Linked DNA regions of Methylovirgula sp. 4M-Z18. The protein of the gene in region 2 interacts with the protein of the main gene of each other region in a pairwise test. Links are inferred from orthologs where the notes say so. Each region holds a gene or a part of one and is shown on either strand. Other genes may lie near its edges.

Region 1 (3,042 bases), 1.3 Mb from region 2 along the record:
CGACATTGCCGCACGTGCTGCAGGTGACAATGCGTTCGCGCGCCGTCTGCATAGCATCCGCAAGTGGTGCAAGAAGTTCCTCGCGCTTGCGGATCAGATGCAAAGCGGCGCGCCGCGCCGAACGTGGTCCAAGGCCGGGCAAGCGAGCGAGCAGTTGAATGAGACGCTCGATTTCAGGACCAACGATACGTTCCGCCATGCAGAAATTCCGATGTGTTGGAATCCCTTCTCCCGCAAGGCGGGAGAAGAAAGGCTCAGCGTTAGAACGGCAGTTTCATGCCGGGCGGCAGCGGCAGGCCCGCGGTCATCGCCTTCATCTTTTCTTCGATGAGGCGTTCGCCTTTCTTGCGCGCATCGTCATGCGCGGTCACGATAAGGTCTTCGAGGATCTCCACCTCGTCGGCCTTGAGCAGGGACGGATCGATCGCGATACCTTTCATCTGGCCCTTCGCGGTCAGGGTGACGCGCACGAGGCCGCCGCCCGATTGGCCCTCGACCAAGGTCTGCTCCATCTCGGCCTGCATGTCTTGCATTTTGGCCTGCATTTCCTGGGCTTTCTTCATCAGCCCCATCACGTCGCGCATCGCGATCTCCTTCGGTTATCCTTGAAATGACGGTCTCGGTTAGAGGTCGTCCTCGGTGTAAAACGAGTCGCCGTAGCTGACTTCATCGTCGCCTTGCTGTGGCGGATCGAGCGGTTCCAGCGCAGGCGGCGCCTCGGGCACGATCGAGCGCACCGCGACGATTTCCGCGCCGGGGAATTGTTCGAGCACGCTGCGCACCAGTGGATCTGCACGAACACCGGCCAACTTCTGGCGCTCAGTCTCCTCCGCTACTTCGCGCAGCGAGGGCGCGGCATTGCCCTTTGAGATCGAGATCATCCAGCGCGTGTCGGTCCACTCCTGCAACTTGCGCATCAATGTCTGCGCAAGCTGCGGCGAACCGCCGGGGCTCAATTCAAAATCGATCCGGCCGTGCTCGAAATGGATGAGCCGGATGTCACGCTCGATCGCGATCTTCAGCTGAATGTCGCGATGCTTGTCACACAAAGCGATGACATCACGCAGCGTATTGAGCCGCGGTCCCGCAGGAACGGGCTCGGCGACAGCCATCTGCTGGGGGCGCAGGTTGTAAGCGGTAGCCATTGCGGCAGAGGCGGAAGTGCCGCGCGGGGGTGCAGCCGGCATTGCAGCTTGCGGCGCAGCGATCGACCCGCCCGCCTGCAATTTGCGCAACACCTCGTCCGGTGGCGGCAGATCGGCGGCATAGGCGATCCGCACCAACACCATGTCGGCGGCCGCAAGCGGGCGTGGGCTTTCCTTCACGTCGCTGAGGCCCTTGAGCAGCATTTGCCACGCGCGCGTCAGCACTGCCATGCTCAAGGTCTTTGCAAACGCACCGCCGCGGTCGCGCTCCTCCGGCGTGACGGCAGGATCCTGCGCCGCATCCGGTACTAACTTCAGGCGCGTGACGAAATGCACGAATTCGGCCAGATCGGCGAGCACCTGGCCCGGGTCGGCGCCAAGATCGTATTGCGCCTTCAAGCCGCCCAGCGCCACCGCCATATCGCCTTTCATCAAGGCCTCGAACAGGTCGATGACGCGGCCGCGATCGGCGAGGCCCAGCATATGGCGCACGCTTTCCGCGTCGATTTTGCCGCCCATCATCGCGCCATGCGCGATCGCCTGATCCGTGAGCGACAGCGAGTCGCGCACCGAACCTTCCGCCGCGCGGGCGATGAGGCTCAAGGCCTCCGGTTCGATCTCGACCTTTTCCTTGCCGCAGATATTGGCAAGATGCTTGATCAGCACGTCGGACTCGACACGCTTCAAATCGAACCGCTGGCAGCGCGAGCGCACCGTCACCGGCACTTTCTCGATTTCGGTCGTCGCGAACAGAAATTTCACATGCTCGGGCGGCTCTTCGAGCGTCTTCAACAGCCCGTTGAAGGCGGCCTTCGAGAGCATGTGCACTTCGTCGATGATATAGACTTTGGTGCGCGCGGAAACGGGCAGATAGCGCGCACTCTCGATGATCTCGCGGATGTCGTCGATACCGGTGTGGGAGGCGGCATCCATCTCGATCACATCGACATGGCGCGATTCGATGATCGCCTGGCAATGTTCGCCCAGCACCGGCATGTGAATGGTCGGCCGATGCACGCCCGGCTTGCCCGGCGCATCCGCCACTTCGTAATTGAACGCGCGGGCGAGAATGCGGGCGGTGGTGGTTTTGCCCACCCCGCGCACGCCGGTCAGAATATAGGCCTGATGGATGCGCCCCAGATCGAAGGCGTTCGACAAGGTGCGGACCATCGCCTCCTGGCCAATCAGGTCATCGAAATTGGCCGGACGGTATTTGCGGGCAAGAACGCGATAGGGCGTGGCGGCGGTTTTGGCGGCTGGCTCGGGGCCAAGATCGAAACCCGGTTCGGCATCACCAGACGGCGTTTGGTCCAAAACTGGCGTGTCGCTCATCACCTGCCCATAAATTTCAAGGAGGTAGGAGGCTGGACAGAGACCCGCTCGGTCTCGTTAGGGCTGCTACCTTCCGGTCCTGACCCGGTTGGCGAGTGAAACGTCCACTGCCAACCTCCCGGGGCTCTATTTGGACTATGAGGGCCGCTTGTGCAAGAGTTGGATGTCAGATTCTCGTGTATCAACCATGACCTTTGCCCTGCACCCGCGCCTCGCCGCCGACACGTTTCTTGTTGGCGATTTGCCCCTCTGCCGCGTCCTCCTGATGAATGATCAGCGATTTCCGTGGCTTATCCTCGTCCCGCGGCACGCCGAAATCCGTGAAATCATCGATCTCACAGCGCCGGAACGGTCCATTCTGATGGAAGAAATCGCAAGCGCCGCCACGGCCCTCAAGGCGGCAACGGCGTGCCACAAGCTGAATGTCGGTGCGCTGGGGAATATGGTGCCGCAATTGCACATTCACGTCGTAGCCCGGTCCGAAGGCGATGCGGCCTGGCCTGGGCCGGTCTGGGGCAGCGGGACCGCCGAAGCCTATGCGGCGCCTGCCGCCGAGCAGTTCCTC
Region 2 (3,053 bases):
TGCGATCAAATCCTGTGTCTTGACGGCACGATCTTTCATAAGCCCGAGACGATGCAGGACGCGGCGGCCCAGTTGCAGCAATTTGCCGGCAAGACGCATCGCTTGATCTCCGCCTTCAGCCTCGTTGCGCGCGGCGATGTCATTGCCGAAGAGTCCAGCGAAGCGCGCCTGTCCATGCGGAAGATGTCGGGCGACTTCATCGCCGCCTATCTCGATGCGATAGGGGACGCGGCGTTACAGTGCGTCGGCGCCTATCAGATCGAGGGTACGGGCATGCACTTGTTCGAGACGGTCGAAGGCGATCATTCGACGATCTTGGGGTTGCCGCTGCTGAAATTGCTTGCGGCCCTGCGGCGCTTGGACCTGATGATCGGCTGACAGGTTTTGCGCAGCAAGGAAGTCCATGCGCGTGACAGCTTGTGCATAAGTCCTGTATAGGCTGTGTATAAACTTGTATTTGTGAGGCCTTCGTCATGCTCGTTCTTGGTCTCACCGGCTCCATCGGCATGGGCAAATCGACGGTGGCGGCGGTTTTCCGCGCTATGGGCGTTCCGGTCGATGATGCCGATGCGAGTGTCCATGCGCTTTATCGCGGCAAGGCCGTTCCGTTGATCGAAGCGGCCTTTCCAGGGGTCAGTCGCGCCGGCGCCATTGATCGCGCCTTGCTCGGGCAACAAGTGCTGCACGATCCCGAGCAATTGGCAAAATTGGAATCGATCATCCATCCGCTCGTGCGCGAGATGCGTGACGCGTTTTTGCAGCAGGCTGAAAAGAACGGTGCGCGCGTCGCGGTTGTCGATATTCCGCTGCTTTTCGAAACGGGTGGGGATAAGTACGTGGATATGGTCGTCGTCGTCTCGGCGCCGCTCGCCGTGCAAAAGGCGCGCGTGCTAACACGCGAAGGAATGAGCGAAGCGCGCTTCCACGCCATTCTCGCCAAACAGATGCCGGATGCGGAGAAGCGGCGCCGGGCGCATGTCGTGATCGATACGGCGGGGGATCTCGATTTCACCAGGCGGCAGGTGCGGGATCTGTTGCGGGCGCTCAGCGCACTAGATTAGGTTGATAACGATGCGTGAGATCATTCTCGATACCGAAACGACGGGGCTCGATCCCAACAAGGGCGATCGGCTCGTCGAAATCGGCTGTGTCGAAATCGTCAATCAGATCCCTTCGGGCCAGACCTACCACGTCTATATCAATCCGGAACGCGACATGCCGATGGAGGCGTTCAACGTGCACGGCCTGTCGAGCGAGTTCCTGAGCGACAAGCCAGTGTTTACCGCTGTCGTCGACGACTTTCTCGCCTTCATCAGCAACGCGCGCTTGGTCATTCACAACGCCGAATTCGATATGCGTTTCATCAATGCCGAATTGAAACGCGCCGGGCGCGAGACGATCGGCATGGAGAATGTGGTCGATACGCTGGCGATCGCGCGGCGCAAGCATCCAGGCGCGCCCAACAATCTCGATGCCCTGTGCCAGCGCTATCGCATCGACAATTCGCGCCGCACCAAGCACGGCGCATTGATGGACGCGGAGATTCTCGCCGAAGTCTATGCCGAGCTGAGCGGCGGCCGGCAGGCCGCGCTTGGATTGAGCTCCAACGTGGTGGCGATGCGCCAGGAGGCGGGCAAGTCGCGGGTCAAGACGCGCCCCACGCCGTTGCCGCCGCGCGTGACCGACGAAGAGCTTGCCGCCCATCGCACCTTCGTCGCGACGCTCGGCGAACAATCTATTTGGGCGCAATATTCAAAAGAAAAAACGGACCAGTGAAAGGGTCCGTTTTCGCGCTATACGGCTGCTTTTTCGCTCAAGTCTTGGCTTGCACCGCGGCCGACTCCGCCATGCGTTGGGCGTAGAGCGAGGCAAAGTCGATCGGGTCGAGATTGAGCGGCGGGAAACCGCCATTGGAGACCGTGGAGGAGATGATCTGCCGGGCGAAGGGGAAGAGGAGCCGCGGGCATTCGATCATGACGACCGGATGTACATGTTCCTGCGGGAAATTCGCCACCCGGAAAATGCCGGCATAATCGAGTTCGAATTTGAACAAGGGCTTGGCGGCATCGCCGGCGAAGCCTTCGATCATCAAATTGACCTCGAAAAGGTGATCGCCCACCTGCTTGCCGTTCACATTGACATTCACGGAAAGGCCCGGTTGGCCTTGCTGGCCCTCCAAGGATTGCGGCGCGCGCGGGTTCTCGAAGGACAGGTCCTTAATATATTGCGCGAGAACGGCGAGTTGCGGGGCAGCCTCGGTGTCTTGGGCGGCTTTGCCATTGGCCTCGGCCATGGGAGGTCTCCTCAGGGTGGGAAATCGTGCGAATCTACGGTTGGCCTAGGTTCCGTGCCCTAGCGCCGCCGCCGCGTAGCACGGATGATCACAGCGAACAAGGTGGGACCGGTGCGCAAAAAGCGGGCCGCGTTCCACTCCTATCGCGGCTCGTCGACAGGCTTCCACAGATCGGCGGAAAGATCGACCACCTTGGGTTGTTTGGGCGCGCGCGGGGCGGTAAAGGCTGGCGCCGGCGCCAAGCGGCCGGTCAGCCATTGCCGGATGACCGGTAGGGCGAGGACGAAGCCCACGACGTCGGAAAGAAATCCCGGCAAAATCAACAGAATAGCGCCAATCGCCGTCAATGTGCCGTCGACCACCGCGCTTTCGCGCAGCACGCCGCCGTCCAAATTGCGGCGCAAGGCGGCGATCGTGTCCTGGCCGAGTTTTTTCAGCAGGAGTCCGCCCAAAATGCTGGTCGCGAGGCCCAAGAGCAGGGCTCCACCGAGGCCGATTGCCTCCGCCACTGCCCAAAAAGCGTACCATTCGGCCACGAACCAAGCCAGAACGGCGAGAATCACGATGTGTTTGCGGCGCATGATCAACCTCTTAGGGCGAAACCAACATCCTGCCGCGGAATCCGAAAACCTCGTCAGGCCAGCGGAACAGGGCTATATATCAATCGGTGTCTTCGCCCGGCCCATGATATATGACAATGGGGTGAAGATCCCAAGGGGTCCCGAGAGACCCTTTGACGAATTACAGACGAATTAGAGAT
Region 3 (4,183 bases), 2.4 Mb from region 2 along the record:
ATGAAGCCAATTCGATTCAATGAATTGAAGCGAGAGGTTGAAGGTATTTCTCAAAAGATGCTCAGCCAGACCCTCAAAAAATTGGAGCGGGACGGTCTGATCACCCGGCAAGCTTTCCCCACCGTTCCGGTCACGGTCGAATACGCGATTACTCCGCTCGGGCAAACGCTATCTTGCGTTGCTGCGAATATAGCAGCCTGGACGACCAACCACATTGCGGAGGTGCTTGCTGCGCAGGAGCGCTATGATCGGCAGAACCTTGACGGTCCTGCCTTTCAAGGCATAAAATAAATTTTATATCAGAATATTGCATCATATTTTTAACGTACTTTGTGAGCCTCACCGTACCCTATAGGTGCTCGACCGCGACAATTCCCGGCACGGCCTTGAGCGCTCCGGCGACCTGCGGCGAGACGACATATTTGCCCGGCAGCTTCACTTCGACCTCGTTCTTTTCCTTCTCCAGCATCAGAACCAGCGACACCTCCCCTTCGGCGCGGCCTTCGCGGGCTTTCAAACGCTCATGGATCGAAGCGATCGGGCCGCTGTCGCGGACGAAGATGCGCAAGCCTTTTTGGACGCGGCTTGCCGCCTGGTCGAGCGGTTCGGCGGCCGTGATGCGCGCCCGCACGTCCTCGCCTTCGACCCGCGCCTCGACCGTGATCAAAAGCGCCCGGCCTTTTTCAAGAAGGTCGCGATATTGGTTGAGCCCTTCCTGAAACAGGATCGCCTCATATTGTCCGGTCTGATCGGACAGATTGACGATTCCCATTTTCGAGCCTGATTTGGTGCGCCGCTCCTGCCGGTCGAGCACGGTGGCGGCGAGTTGCGCTACCCCTGCCCCGCGCGCCTTGACGTCCCGGGCAAAATTCGCCCAACGCGTCACGCGCAGGCGCGTCAGGACCGAGGCATAATCGTCCAGTGGATGGCCCGAGAGGAAGAAACCGATCGCGTCCAATTCGCGCGCCAATTTGTCCGCCGCTGGCCATGGGCTGACATGCGGCACAAGCAACGGCGCCTCCGCCTCCACCTCCCCGAACAGCGCCGACTGGCCGGCTTGCGCTTCCTCCTGGGTGAGATTGGCCAAGGACAGAATCGGTTCGACCGCCGCGAAGGCCCGAGCACGGTCCGATTCCAGGTCGTCGAAGGCGCCCGCCGCCGCAAGGCTCTCCAGAACCTTCTTGTTCACCTCGCGCGGGTTGATGCGGCGGGCGAAATCGCCCAGCGAGTCGAACGGCTGCGCGCCACGCGCACTCACCAGCGACCCCACCTGCCCTTCGCCGGCCCCTTTGACAGCTGACAGCGCATAGCGAATGTTCAAGGCGCCGTCGGCGCCTTGATGCACCTCGAAATCCACGCCCGATTTGTTGACGGACGGCGGCTCGACCTTGATGCCGAGCCGGCGCGCCTCGTTGCGGAATTCCGACAATTTGTCGGTGTTGGATTTATCGAGCGTCATCGACGCGGCCAGGAACTCGACCGGGTAATTGGCCTTGAACCATGCGGTTTGATAGGCAATCAGCGCATAGGCGGCCGCGTGGCTTTTGTTGAAGCCATAGTCGGCGAATTTCGCCAGGAGGTCGAAAATCTCGTCCGCCTTGGCCTTTTCCAAGCCACCCTTCATCGCGCCGTCGACGAAACGGGCGCGCTGGGCGTCCATTTCCGCCTTGATCTTCTTACCCATCGCGCGGCGCAGCATGTCCGCTTCGCCGAGCGAATAGCCGGACAGGATCTGCGCGATCTGCATCACCTGTTCCTGATAGATGATGACGCCGAACGTCTCCTTCAGCACCGGTTCGATTTTCGGGTGAATGTAATCCGGCGCCTGATCGCCGTGCTTAACCGCGCAATAGACCGGAATATTAGCCATCGGGCCTGGCCGGTAGAGCGCGACGAGCGCGATGAGGTCTTCCAGCCGGTCGGCCCGCATTTCGACAAGGGCCTTGCGCATGCCCGCCGATTCCACCTGGAACACACCGATCGTTTCGCCGCGCCCCAACATGTCGAAGGTTTTCTGGTCGTCGAGCGGCAGCGCCGTCAGATCGATATCGATGCCCCGCTTCTTCAAGAGTTGCACGGTGGTTGCGAGAGTCGTGAGCGTCTTGAGGCCGAGGAAGTCGAACTTCACCAGGCCTGCCGGCTCCACCCATTTCATATTGAACTGGGTCGCCGGCATGTCCGATTTCGGATCCTGATACAGCGGCACGATCTCATCGAGCGGCCGGTCGCCAATCACAATGCCCGCGGCATGGGTCGAGGCGTTGGAGTAAAGCCCTTCGAGCGTGCCGGCAATCGCCAGCATCTTGGCGACACGCGGCTCCTCGTCCGCCGCCTCGCGCAATTTGACTTCCGACTTGATCGCATCGGCCAGACTGATCGGATTCGCCGGATTCTGCGGCACGAGCTTGGCGAGTCGGTCGACTTGGCCCAGCGGCATCTCGAGCACGCGGCCGACGTTGCGCATGACGCCGCGCGCCAGGAACGAGCCGAAGGTGATGATCTGGGCGACGCGATCGCGACCATAGCGCTCGCGGACATAGGCGATCACCTCGTCGCGCCGATATTGGCAAAAATCGATGTCGAAGTCCGGCATCGAGATACGTTCGGGATTCAAGAAACGCTCGAACAGCAAGCCGAAGCGCATCGGATCGAGATCGGTGATCGTCAGCGCATAGGCGACGAGCGAGCCGGCGCCCGAACCGCGGCCCGGACCGACCGGGATGTCATGCGCCTTCGCCCATTTGATGAAGTCCGAGACGATAAGGAAATAACCCGGAAACTTCATGCGTATGATGACGTCGAGTTCGAAGGCCAGACGCTTTTCGTAATCCTCGACCGAAAAACCGGGCGCGGGCGGCGACGCGGCAAGGCGCTTCTTGAGACCCTTTTCCGCTTGGGCGCACAACTCGCCGACTTCATCGACCGGCGTTCCGTCCTCGCTGGTGAAGCGCGGCAGAATGGGCTTGCCGGTGCGCGGCCGGTAGGCGCAGCGCATGGCGATTTCAATCGTATTGGCGGTCGCTTCCGGGAGGTCGGCGAAAAGCTGGACCATCTCGGCGCGGCTCTTGAGCCGATGCTCCGGCGACAATTGCCGCCGGTTTGGATCGCCCACTACCGTGCCCTCGGCAATGCAGATCAGCGCGTCATGCGCTTCGTAGTCGGACGCCGCGGCGAAGAAGCTCTCGTTGGTCGCCACCAGCGGCAGGCCGTTGCCATAGGCAAAATCGAGGAGCTGGCCTTCGTTCAGCTTCTCGTTCTCAAGCCCGTGCCGCTGCAATTCGACGTAAAGTCGGTCGCCGAAAATCTCCTGCAGCTTTTGCAGCCGGGCGAGCGCCACTTCCGGCCGCTCGGCGGAAAGCGCCCGATCCAGCGGCCCGCCCGGCCCGCCGCTCAAGGCGATCAAGCCCGAAATGTCGTCGAGCCGGTCGAGCCGCACATGCGGCGTGTCGCCGGCGGACGGGTCGAGCCAGGCGCGCGACCCGATGCGCATGAGATTGGCATAGCCGGCAGCGGTCGCCGCCAGCAGCACCACCGATCCGCGCCCTGCATCGCCGCGCAGGAGGCGTGAGCCGAGCGCCTCCGCATCGCCGAATTCCAGCGTGAGCTGAATCCCCACGATCGGCTGAATGCCTTCCTTCGAGATCTTCTCGGAAAATTCCAGGCCGCCGAACAGATTGTTGGTGTCGGTAATCGCCAAGGCCGGCATCGCATCGGCTTTGGCGAATTTCGCCAGCTTGGCGATGGTCAACGCTCCCTCGCGCAGCGAGAAGGAGGAATGAACGTGCAAATGCACGAAACCGACGTCTTGCAAAATCCGACTCAAAGCGTGCGTTCCTTTATAGGGCTCCTTTGTGGCCCCCGGCGCGGCGCGCGTCGAGAGCGAGTTCACGCTAGACCAGGATAAGCCCCAGGATTCACATCGCCCCGAGGACCTTGGCCGCGCAGCCCACCATCGTGACGAAAGCGCCCAAAGCGCAGACTTCCGTGAGATCTTCCAGCAGTGAAAACAGCATCACGTCCTCCTGTATTTGGTACGATCTCAATATGTTCTATTTGTGTTCTTTTCTCAAGGAAGAACAAATCGGGGACGGTTTTCGTCGGTGATTTTGGTTGATGAATCCTAAACGGGAAGTCTGCCGTGCTCTTCCGCGCTTGCGGAAAATGTTCGCCGCCGTCACCGGTC

What was found.
Region 1: the proteins of dnaQ (region 2) and V9T28_RS15210 interact in binary tests that used the Escherichia coli proteins (3 or more experiments, as listed by UniProt). The link is inferred for Methylovirgula sp. 4M-Z18 from one-to-one orthologs.
Region 3: the proteins of dnaQ (region 2) and dnaE interact in binary tests that used the Escherichia coli proteins (3 or more experiments, as listed by UniProt). The link is inferred for Methylovirgula sp. 4M-Z18 from one-to-one orthologs.

What each region holds. Positions count from the first base shown.
Region 1 is NZ_CP149574.1:3,268,553-3,271,594, forward strand. Bases 51-2,943 are described here. They hold V9T28_RS15210 (DNA polymerase III subunit gamma/tau), read right to left. Parts: upstream 2,478-2,943; coding sequence 624-2,477; downstream 51-623. Other genes in these bases: recR (recombination mediator RecR), read right to left, coding at 51-199; V9T28_RS15205 (YbaB/EbfC family nucleoid-associated protein), read right to left, coding at 261-584; V9T28_RS15220 (HIT domain-containing protein), read left to right, coding at 2,641-2,943. Also shown: more of recR, read right to left, coding at 1-50; more of V9T28_RS15220, read left to right, coding at 2,944-3,042. UniProt on the Escherichia coli protein: Part of the beta sliding clamp loading complex, which hydrolyzes ATP to load the beta clamp onto primed DNA to form the DNA replication pre-initiation complex.
Region 2 is NZ_CP149574.1:4,519,031-4,522,083, forward strand. The notes cover bases 20-2,923. They hold dnaQ (DNA polymerase III subunit epsilon), read left to right. Parts: upstream 20-1,071; coding sequence 1,072-1,776; downstream 1,777-2,923. Other genes in these bases: V9T28_RS20880 (Maf family protein), read left to right, coding at 20-378; coaE (dephospho-CoA kinase), read left to right, coding at 474-1,061; secB (protein-export chaperone SecB), read right to left, coding at 1,814-2,293; V9T28_RS20900 (FxsA family protein), read right to left, coding at 2,434-2,874. Outside these bases: more of V9T28_RS20880, read left to right, coding at 1-19. UniProt on the Escherichia coli protein: DNA polymerase III is a complex, multichain enzyme responsible for most of the replicative synthesis in bacteria. The epsilon subunit contain the editing function and is a proofreading 3'-5' exonuclease.
Region 3 is NZ_CP149574.1:2,089,029-2,093,211, reverse strand. What follows is about bases 150-4,183. They hold dnaE (DNA polymerase III subunit alpha), read right to left. Parts: upstream 3,824-4,183; coding sequence 350-3,823; downstream 150-349. Other genes in these bases: V9T28_RS09690 (winged helix-turn-helix transcriptional regulator), read left to right, coding at 150-291. In the rest of the region: more of V9T28_RS09690, read left to right, coding at 1-149. UniProt on the Escherichia coli protein: DNA polymerase III is a complex, multichain enzyme responsible for most of the replicative synthesis in bacteria. This DNA polymerase also exhibits 3' to 5' exonuclease activity. The alpha chain is the DNA polymerase catalytic subunit.